Regions from separate parts of the Pseudomonas sp. I3-I5 genome, predicted to be linked through region 2. Evidence: predicted binding sites of a transcription regulator. Region 2 holds the regulator's gene; the other holds the start of a gene.
The links. The regulator FliA, encoded in region 2, starts transcription of late flagellar genes. The targets are predictions, from matches to a motif close to CTAAAGTTTNNNNNNNNNNNGCCGNTAA.

Region 1 (5,193 bases), 2.1 Mb from region 2:
AGCGCAAGGCCGAGCTGCTTCAGCAATTGGCCAGCGAAGAAGGCCTGCAACTGGAACAGACCATCGCCGTGGGCGATGGCGCGAACGACTTGCCGATGCTGGCGCTGGCGGGGCTGGGCGTAGCCTTCCGCGCCAAGCCGCTGGTGCGGCAGTCGGCCAAGCAGGCAATTTCCACGCTGGGCCTTGATGGCGTGCTGTACCTGCTGGGCCTGCGCGATCGCGACACACGCGGCTGATACAGCCTGCGCTTGCGCAAAGCGGCCCCAGGGCTCTGGCGCTAGCGCCCGAACCCTGGGGCCACGTCTCAGGCCATTACGCCTGCAACGGCGTGGCCAACAGCTGGCCCATGCGCACGGCCGAGGCGGCGCCCACGTGTTCGGCCCATTTGACCTGGTCGGGGCCGAACAGCACGATCGCCGTCGAGCCCAACTTGAACCGACCCAGCTCGGCGCCTTTTTCCAGGTGAATCGGCGCACGGCTGGCGTCGTCGTAGCGGAAGGTCTTGAGCTCGCGCTTGGGCGGCGTGATCAGCCCTGCCCAGACGGTCTCGATGGAAGCCACGATCATGGCACCGACCAACACGACCGCCATCGGGCCGCGCTCGGTGTCGAACAGGCAGACCACCCGCTCATTGCGAGCGAACAGTTCGGGCACGTTTTCTGCGGTGGTCTGGTTGACCGAGAACAGCCGCCCCGGCACGTAGACCATCTCGCGCAACGTGCCTGCCAGCGGCATGTGCACGCGGTGGTAGTCCTTGGGTGACAGGTAGACAGTGGCAAACTCGCCGCCCATGAAGGGGGCCGCCATGGCCGGGTCGCCGCCCAGCAGTTCCTGTGCGCTGTAGCTGTGGCCCTTGGCCTGGAAGATGCGGCCGTGCTCGATCGGTCCCACCTGGCTCACTGCACCGTCGGCCGGGCACAGGATGGCGCCGGGGGTCTGGTCCAGGGGGCGTGCGCCGGGTTTCAGGGCACGGGTGAAGAACGCGTTGAAGTGCTCGTAGGCGGTCAAGTCTTCGACCAGCGCCTCACGCATGTCGACCTGGTAGCGCTTGGCAAACCAGGCGGTGAAGGCGTTCTTGAACCAGCGGGCGCGGCACTCGGCAACGCAGCCGGCCAGGCGCGACAGCAGGTGATGCGGCAGCAGGTACTGGCTGATGATGAACAGACGGGATTTCATTCAGGTTCCTTAAACTTCTACAGGCGTGTCCGGGTGGTTGCCCCATTCGCTCCAGGAGCCAGCGTACGCTTTGACTCGCGGGTAGCCGAGGGCCTTTGCCACCAGATAAGTGAAGCCGGAGCGGCGATGCGTCTGGCAGTGGGTGATCACTTCCTTGTCAGGCGTGATACCAAGGGACTGCAGCACTTCGGCGATGTCCGGGCGGATGCGCAGATGGTCATTGAGGTCCATGCCGGCGGTCCATTCGAAATTGACCGCACCGGGTATGTGCCCGCCTTTGGCCGCGAGCATTTTTTCGCCGGTGAATTCCTGTGGGGCGCGAGCATCCCAGATTGCCAGGTCATCGGCGCCCAGGCGGCTTTGCAGGTATTCGCGGGTGGCGGTGGGTTCCGGATGCAGGTGCAAACTCACCGGCTGGGTACCCTTGGCAGGCACATCGGTACTGAGCCGGTCGGCAGGCCAGGTCTGGATGCCACCGTTGAGGTAGTGGTACCGGGTGTGACCGATCACATCGAGCAGCCAGATGAAGCGGCCAGCCCAGCCACCGCCATCATCGTCATACACCACATAGACGGCATCGCTGCGGTGGCCCAGTTCGCCGAACAGCTTTTCCAGGTCGCTCAACGGCGGTAGCAGCCCCGGTGCAGGCGGCTGACCGAGCTGAGTCCGCTTGCCCTCGACGAAATGCGCGCCCGGGATATGCCCGCTGACGTAACGATTGGCGCTGCTGAGGTCGACCAGGATCAAGTCGGGCGAGCCCAGGCGTGGCAACAGGTCGGCGGCTTCGATCACCAGCGGCAGGCCGGAAAAGTCGGTCATCCACGGTCTCCAGTGTGCAAAGAGGCGATTGTAGCGCAAGGCTCAGCCCTTGCGGTTGGCAAACACCGATAGCGCCCGTTCGATGCATTGCGAGGTTTTGCCAAAAGCCTGCACGCTGATGTCGGCCAGGGGCCGGCACCCTTGGTCGGCCACCAAGAGCATCAGCACCTGGTCATTGACCGCCAGCGAGCGCAGCAGCACATGCTCGCCTCGGAACAGGGCACGCAAGGGCGGCGGCAACAACGAGGCGAACTGGGTGTGGTTTTCGGGTGTAATGCGCAGTTGCCCGGCCTTGGACATCAGCTTTTGCAGCAGCTTATTCGCCGCCACCGGCAATATCAGGCTGCTCGCCTCTTTCGCTAGCCCGGCTGCCTGCTGCACGCGCAGGCAGTCATTGGCACGGTCCAGGCCCAGCAGCAGCAGGCGTTGCATGCCGCACGCTAGTACCGCTTCACGGGCCTGGGCCGCCAGGTGCACGGTATTGGTGAAAGGACTGGGCTGGGCCAGCAAGTCCTGACAGAGCGACCGCCAGCGTGCCAGTTCTTCGGCGGTAGGGGGCGGGGGCGCCAGCATGTCCGGGTGGGGGCGGCGTTGATGCCAGGGCCAGATCAAGGCCTCGGCAGGGTGGAACAGTGCTAGGCGCGCATGACGCCTGGCACTGGCCGCAGCTTGTTGGTGAACCTGCTGTTGAACCTCTTCGAGCGAGGTCTGCAGGTAGAGTGCGGTCAGCAGTTGCCAGCGCAGCAGGTGAGGATTGTCCCAGCCCACCTGCGCTGCCAGTGCCAGGTTGTTGGCCAGCAGCACGGTGTTGGCCGGTTGGTTGAACCAGCGCCGCAGGCCGGGCTCGGCATCGAGCCGCTGTTGTTGATTGAGCAGGTCTTCGTCCCGAGCGATGTTCAACACCTGGGCAAGCTGGTCGCGCTCCTCGAGCAGCAGGCGATAGCCCTGGGTCACCCATTGCGGCAGGCGCCACTGCTGGGCCACGGCCTGGCACAGCGCCATGATGCGAACACCGAACAGCTCCTGCTCGACAATGGCGGCGTCTTCACCTTTATGGATGACCCGCAGCTCCCAGGTGTCGAGCAGCTTCGGGTGGGCCAATGCCAGCGGCCATAACGGGGACAGGAACAGCAGGCTACCCCAGTGAATTTCCTGCCACAGCCGCGCCAGACGGCTGGCGAACAGGCCGCTGGCCTGCTGCGAGGCATGCTGGCTGATCAACTGGAACTGGCGCAGCACCGGCGGGATGTCTTCGATCGGCAGGGCTGGCAGGCGCCTGAGCAGGAGAGCGCTACGCTCAAGCCCCAGGCGATTGAGGGCGATCTCCAGGCTTTCGGCCGGTTCGGCCTGGCTGGCGTTGGTCGGGTGGTTGGCTTCGCGCATCACCGAAAGCACCAGGGCCGGGCTGTCCTGCATCAGCTCGGCGATGTCGCGCAATGAACGCCGGTTATCGTTGATGGCCGCCATGACCCGGTCGTAGCTGTGCTTGGGCACAGGAATGCGCACACTCTCCAGCAACTTCACCCAAGCCTCTAGCGTACGTGGGGCCTGGCCGGATACCTCGGTTTCGATTGGCATTTTGACATCAGTCCAAACTGGCTTTTCGCTTTTAGTGGCTATAGTCTGGCGCAGTTCTGCCGATAAGGAGAAGAAGAGTTTTGACGCTCCCGCCTCTTTCCCTGACCACGACAGCAAGTGCTTTGAATCTATGGCTAAAATTATCGGCATCATCGTCGTATTCGCGAGCGTGCTCGGCGGCTACGTCCTCTCCCACGGCAAGATTGCGGCGCTGATCCAGCCGTTCGAAGTGCTGATCATCGGCGGCGCGGCCTTTGGTGCGTTCCTGCAAGCCAACCCTGGCTACATGACGATGCACGTTCTGAAGAAGTCGATGAAGATGTTCGGCTCGCGCTTCACCCATGGCTATTACCTGGAAGTGCTGGGGCTGGTCTATGAGATTCTCAACAAGAGCCGCCGCGAAGGCATGATGGCCATCGAGGCCGACATCGAAGACGCCTCGGCCAGCCCGATCTTTGCCAAGTACCCGACCGTACTGGCCGATGAGCGCATGACTGCGTTCGTCTGCGACTACCTGCGCATCATGTCCACCGGCAACATGGCCCCCCACGAACTCGAAGGCCTGTTCGACATGGAGCTGCTGAGCATGAAGGAGGAGCTGGAGCATCCATCCCACGCGGTCACTGGGGTCGCAGATGGCATGCCAGGCTTTGGTATCGTTGCAGCCGTATTGGGCATCGTCGTCACCATGGCGTCGCTGGGCGATGGTGACCAGGCAGCCATCGGTATGCACGTGGGCGCCGCCCTGGTGGGTACCTTCTTCGGTATTCTCGCCGCCTATGGCTTCTTCGGCCCGCTGGCCAAGTGCCTTGAGCACGATGCCAAGGAAGAACTCAACCTGTACGAGTCGATCAAGGCCTCGCTGGTCGCTTCGGCCTCGGGCATGCCGCCGTCGCTGGCCGTGGAGTTCGGGCGCAAGGTGCTGTACCCCAAGCATCGCCCCAGCTTCTCCGAGCTCGAGCAAGCGGTACGCGGTCGCTGAGTCATGGAGAACAATCAGCCCATCATCGTCAAGCGCGTAAAGCGCTTTGGCGGCGGCCACCACGGTGGCGCCTGGAAGATCGCCTTTGCCGACTTCGCCACGGCCATGATGGCGTTCTTTCTGGTGCTGTGGTTGCTGTCGACGGCAACACCTGAGCAGAAGATCGCCATCGCCGGGTACTTCAAGGACCCGATCGGCTTCTCCGAAAGCGGTACACCTTACGTCATCGACCTGGGCGGCTCGCCCGAGCTGGCGCCGGAAAAGACCATCAACCCCGAGGTGAAATCGGAGCCGACCCCCGACACCAGCATCGAACTGAACAAGGACCAGGTGGAAACCATGGCCGAGCAGGTCGAGCGCGAGCGCCTCGAGCTGCTGCTGCAGGAGTTGCAGAACAAGGTGGAAGAGAACCCGCAGCTGCAGAAGTTCAAGGACCAGATCCTGTTCGAGATCACTCAGGACGGCCTGCGCATCCAGATCATGGACGCCGAGAACCGGCCCATGTTCGACATCGGCAGCGCACGCTTGCAGCCGTATTTCGAGGACATCCTGCTGGCCATGGCCGATACCATCAAGACCGTGCCCAACAAGATCAGCGTCAGTGGCCATACCGATGCCAAGCCGTACGCAGGTGCTGG
Region 2 (5,193 bases):
CCGCGACAACCTGGACCTGCAACCCAGTGCCTATCGCCTGACGTTGATGGGGGTAATTCTGGCCGAAGCAGAGATCTACCCGGACCGCGAGCTTGCCATCAACCCAGGGCAGGTGTTCGGCAGCCTCAACGGCATTGCGGCTCGCGATCCTGCTTTTGGCCTGGAGGCGGTGTGGATCGACGTCGGTCAGCGCTCCCAGGCTCAGTCGCTTGGCTACACCGTCGTAGACGCCAGCACGGTGGTGGCCACTCACCTCAACCAGATATTGCAGAAGCATTGCCACGAGCTGATCGGTCACGAAGAAGTGCAGCAACTGTTGCAAGTCTTGTCCAAGGCGTCGCCCAAGCTGGCGGAAGAGTTGGTGCCGGGTGTCATTTCGCTGTCTGGTCTTCTCAAAGTCCTACAGGCTTTGTTGTCAGAACAGGTGCCAGTGCGCGATATTCGTAGCATTGCCGAATCCATCGCCAACAACGCGGCAAAGAGTCAAGATACCGCCGCTTTGGTCGCGGCCGTGCGCGTCGGATTGTGTCGCGCCATCGTGCAAAGCATTGTTGGCGTTGAGTCCGAGCTGCCTGTGATCACTTTGGAGCCCAGGTTGGAACAGATCTTGCTCAATAGTCTGCAGAGGGCCGGGCAAGGTCAGGAAGACGGAGTGCTTCTTGAGCCGAGCATGGCCGAAAAGCTGCAGCGTTCGCTGATCGAAGCCGCACAGCGTCAGGAGATGCAAGGCCAGCCGGCCATCCTCCTGGTTGCTGGCCCGATCCGCGCCATGCTGTCGCGTTTCGGTCGGCTGGCCGTACCGAATTTGCATGTGCTGGCGTATCAGGAAATACCGGACAACAAGCAAGTCACCATCGTTGCCACCGTGGGCCCTAATGGCTGAGGTAGTGGATAATGCAAGTTAAGCGATTCTTCGCCGCTGATATGCGTCAGGCCATGAAGCTGGTGCGCGATGAGCTGGGCGCTGATGCGGCCATCATCGGCAATCGCCGTATCGCAGGCGGGGTCGAACTGACCGCCGCGCTGGACTACAAGCTGTCCGCCCTGGCACCTCGGGTACCGAACGTCGAACTCGAAGAAGAGCTTCGCAAGACGCACACGCGCATCGCCACGGCCAAGGCCGAGCTCGATCAGCGCCCGGACAGCAGCGACAGCAATCGCCAACTGTTCGCCGGTCAATCGCTCACGGCGTCCGAGCCCTTGGTCGAGCCGCATGTCGATACCCCGCAGCCGGCCGCCACCGCAAGCAGCCAGGCCTCGGTGGACCCGCGCCTGTTCGATGCCATGCGCTCGGAGCTGTCCGGCTTGCGCGAATTGCTGGAAGTGCAGCTGGGGTCGCTGGCCTGGACCCAGCTGCAAGGTAGCAAGCCGCAGCAGGCCACGTTGTGGCGCCGGCTGCAGCGCATCGGCCTGTCTGGCCCCATTGCCCGCGAATTGCTCGAGCTGACCAAGGACATCGAGGAGCCTCGCCACGCCTGGCGTATGCTGCTGGCGCACCTGGCGCGCATGATCCGTACGCCTGACGTCGAACCGATCGAGGACGGCGGCGTGATTGCCGTCGTCGGCCCAGCCGGCATGGGCAAGACCACCACCCTGGCCAAGCTCGCGGCGCGTTATGTGCTCAAGTACGGCGCCCACAACCTGGCGCTGGTGAGCATGGACAGTTTTCGCATCGGCGCCCAGGAACAGCTCAAGACCCTGGGCCGGATCCTGAATGTGCCGGTCACCTATGTCGACCCCGGTCAGTCGTTGGCGGCGGCGCTCGAGCCGCTGCTGCGCAAACGCGTGGTGCTGATCGATACGGCCGGCCTGCAAGCCAGCGACCCGGCCTTGCGCATGCAGCTCGATACCCTGGCCGGTCGCGGTATCGCTGCGAAGAATTACCTGGTCCTGGCCACCACCAGCCAGAAGCAGGTGCTGACCGCGGCCTACCACAGCTACAAGCGCTGCGGGCTGGCCGGCTGCATCCTGACCAAACTCGACGAGTCGGCAAGCCTGGGCGATGTCCTGAGCCTTGCCATCAGTTTCCGACTGCCCGTGGCCTACCTTACCGATGGGCCGCGTATCCCGGACGATCTGCACTTGCCCCGTGGGCACCAGCTGGTCACCCGCGCGGTCAATGTGCAGCAGCAGGACGAGCCCAGCGAGGAGGCCATGGCCGACATGTTCGCTGATCTCTACCACAACCCACGGCGAGCGGGTTGAAAATGAAATGTGTGCAAGGTAGCTATGCCAAGGGGTACGCAGCATTGCCCTTCGTGTGGCATGAGTCCCAGCGAGACAAGGTAAAGAACAGACATGGGTAGCATGCATCCCGTACAGGTGATCGCCGTGACCGGTGGCAAAGGTGGCGTCGGCAAGACAAATGTTTCAGTGAACCTGTCTCTGGCGTTGGCCGAGCTGGGCCGCAGGGTCATGCTGCTCGACGCCGACCTGGGCCTGGCCAATGTCGATGTGTTGCTGGGCCTTGCGCCCAAGCGCACGCTGGCCGATGTCATCGAGGGGCGTTGCGAACTGCGCGATGTGATGCTGCAGGGCCCGGGCGGTGTGCGCATCGTCCCGGCCGCTTCGGGCACCCAGAGCATGGTGCACCTTGCGCCTGCCCAGCATGCGGGTCTGATCCAGGCGTTCAGCGAAGTCGGCGACAACCTCGATGTGCTGGTGATTGATACTGCGGCCGGCATCGGCGATTCGGTGGTCAGCTTCGTGCGCGCGGCTCAGGAAGTGCTGCTGGTGGTGTGCGATGAGCCGACCTCGATCACCGATGCCTACGCGCTGATCAAGCTGCTCAACCGCGATTACGGCATGAATCGCTTCCGGGTGCTGGCCAATATGGCCCAGAGCCCTCAGGAAGGGCGCAACCTGTTTGCCAAGCTGACCAAGGTCACCGACCGCTTCCTGGATGTGGCGCTTCAGTACGTGGGCGCCGTGCCTTACGACGAATGCGTGCGCAAGGCGGTGCAGAAACAGCGTGCCGTGTACGAGGCGTTCCCGCGCTCCAAATGCGCCTTGGCCTTCAAGGCCATTGCGCAGAAGGTCGACAGCTGGCCGCTGCCTGCCAACCCCCGTGGCCACCTGGAGTTCTTCGTCGAACGCCTGGTGCAGCCGACCAGTGCAGGTTCGATGTCATGAGCGCCAGCGGCTTCAAGATGTACAGCCGCGCCTCGAAGGACGCGCAATATGAGCTGATCGAGCGCTATGCCCCGCTGGTCAAGCGCATCGCCTATCACCTGCTTGCGCGACTGCCTGCCAACGTGCAGGTCGAGGACCTGATCCAGGCGGGCATGATCGGTCTGCTCGAGGTCGCCAACAAGTATGACGCCAGCAAGGGCGCCAGCTTCGAGACCTATGCCGGCATCCGCATTCGCGGCGCCATGCTCGACGAGGTGCGCAAAGGCGACTGGGCGCCGCGTTCGGTGCACCGCAACACCCGCATGGTCAGCGACGCCATGCGCGCGGTAGAAGCCAAAACCGGCCGCGACGCTAAAGATCATGAAGTTGCTGCCGAACTCAAGTTGAGCCTCGATGATTATTACGGGATTCTCAACGACACACTGGGCAGCCGCCTGTTCAGCTTCGACGACCTGTTGCAGGACGGCGAGCACGAAGGCTTGCATGAGGACGGCGTTAGCGGCCAGGCCGAGCCTGCCCGTGGGTTGGAGGAAGAGCGGTTCCAGGTCGCGTTGACCGAGGCCATCGCCAACCTGCCGGAGCGTGAGCGCCTGGTGCTGGCGCTGTACTACGACGAGGAACTGAACCTGAAGGAGATCGGTGAGGTCTTGGGGGTCAGCGAGTCGCGGGTCAGCCAGTTGCACAGCCAATGCGCCGCGCGCCTGCGCAGCCGCCTGGGGGAATGGCGGGCCCGTTGAGCCCGCCGCCGTCGTTGCCGTTTTCCACGTTGTACCGAATCGATTGAGTGCGCGCTCGGGGCCGAGCGCGTTTGAGACTGCTTGGAGGTCTAATTGGACAAAAACATGAAAATCCTCATCGTCGACGACTTTTCGACGATGCGGCGCATCATCAAGAACCTGCTGCGTGACCTGGGCTTCACCAACACCAGCGAAGCCGATGACGGCATGACGGCGCTGCCCATGCTCGAAAATGGCCATTACGATTTTCTGGTAACTGACTGGAACATGCCGGGCATGTCCGGTATCGACCTGCTGCGCAAAGTGCGCGCCAGCGACAAGCTCAAGAGCTTGCCGGTGTTGATGGTGACCGCGGAAGCCAAGCGCGACCAGATCATCGAGGCCGCCCAGGCAGGCGTGAATGGCTATGTGGTCAAGCCGTTCACCGCCCAGGTGCTCAAAGAAAAGATCGAGAAGATCTTCGAACGCGTCAACGGCTGAGTCACGTCAGGGGGCGCGCCATGAGTTCATCACACACGTCATTGGGCGAGTTCGAATCGACCCTCAAAAAGCATGCCCAGGAGTTGGTCGAAAGCCTGGAGCGCGGACGGTTCGGCGAGGCGGTGCAACTCATTCACGAGTTGAACCAGACCCGCGATCGGGGGCTGTACCAGGAAGTGGGCAAGCTGACCCGCGAACTGCACAGCGCCATCGTCAGTTTCCAGATCGACCCGACCATACCCCAGGCCGAAGAGGTGTCGCAGATTACCGACGCCACCGAACGCCTGTCCTATGTGGTCAAGCTCACCGAAGGGGCGGCAAACCGCACCATGGACCTGGTCGAGGAAAGCACGCCTGTGCTCAACGACCTGGCCAGCGAAGCCAAAGCGCTGAGTGCCGATTGGCAGCGCTTCATGCGCCGGGAAGTGAACGCCACGGAGTTTCGCGACCTGGCCAAGCGCGTCGACGGTTTCTTGGCGCACAGCGCCGAAGGTAACCGCAAGGTGGCTGGCCATCTCAACGACATCCTGCTGGCCCAGGATTACCAGGACCTGACCGGGCAGGTGATCAAGCGCGTCACGGCGTTGGTGACCGAAGTGGAAAGCAACCTGCTGAAACTGGTGATGATGGCCAGCCAGGTCGACCGCTTTGCAGGCATCCAGCATGACCAGGATCAGTTGCGCGCAGAAAAAGATCGAGAAAAACATCCGACTCGGGGTGAAGGTCCGCAGATTCATGCCGATAAGCGTGAAGACGTCGTGTCCGGTCAGGACGATGTCGATGATCTGCTATCCAGCCTGGGTTTTTAAGGAGCACCTTTGATGAGCTTCGGCGCCGATGAAGA

Region 1: a site for FliA is predicted at 3,612-3,639, ahead of motA (flagellar motor stator protein MotA). Genes of this name have one in related genera too.

Annotation. Positions count from the first base shown of each region.
Region 1 covers NZ_CP093940.1:340,602-345,794, forward strand. The annotation lists gene serB (phosphoserine phosphatase SerB) at 1-236, shown strand, start outside; gene asd (archaetidylserine decarboxylase) at 313-1,176, opposite strand; gene MOP87_RS01440 (rhodanese-like domain-containing protein) at 1,186-1,995, opposite strand; gene MOP87_RS01445 (HDOD domain-containing protein) at 2,038-3,573, opposite strand; gene motA (flagellar motor stator protein MotA) at 3,704-4,555, shown strand; gene motB (flagellar motor protein MotB) at 4,559-5,193, shown strand, end outside.
Region 2 covers NZ_CP093940.1:3,127,201-3,132,393, reverse strand. The annotation lists gene flhA (flagellar biosynthesis protein FlhA) at 1-883, shown strand, start outside; gene flhF (flagellar biosynthesis protein FlhF) at 895-2,205, shown strand; gene fleN (flagellar synthesis regulator FleN) at 2,299-3,132, shown strand; gene fliA (RNA polymerase sigma factor FliA) at 3,129-3,869, shown strand; gene MOP87_RS13860 (chemotaxis response regulator CheY) at 3,975-4,349, shown strand; gene MOP87_RS13855 (protein phosphatase CheZ) at 4,370-5,158, shown strand; gene MOP87_RS13850 (chemotaxis protein CheA) at 5,171-5,193, shown strand, end outside.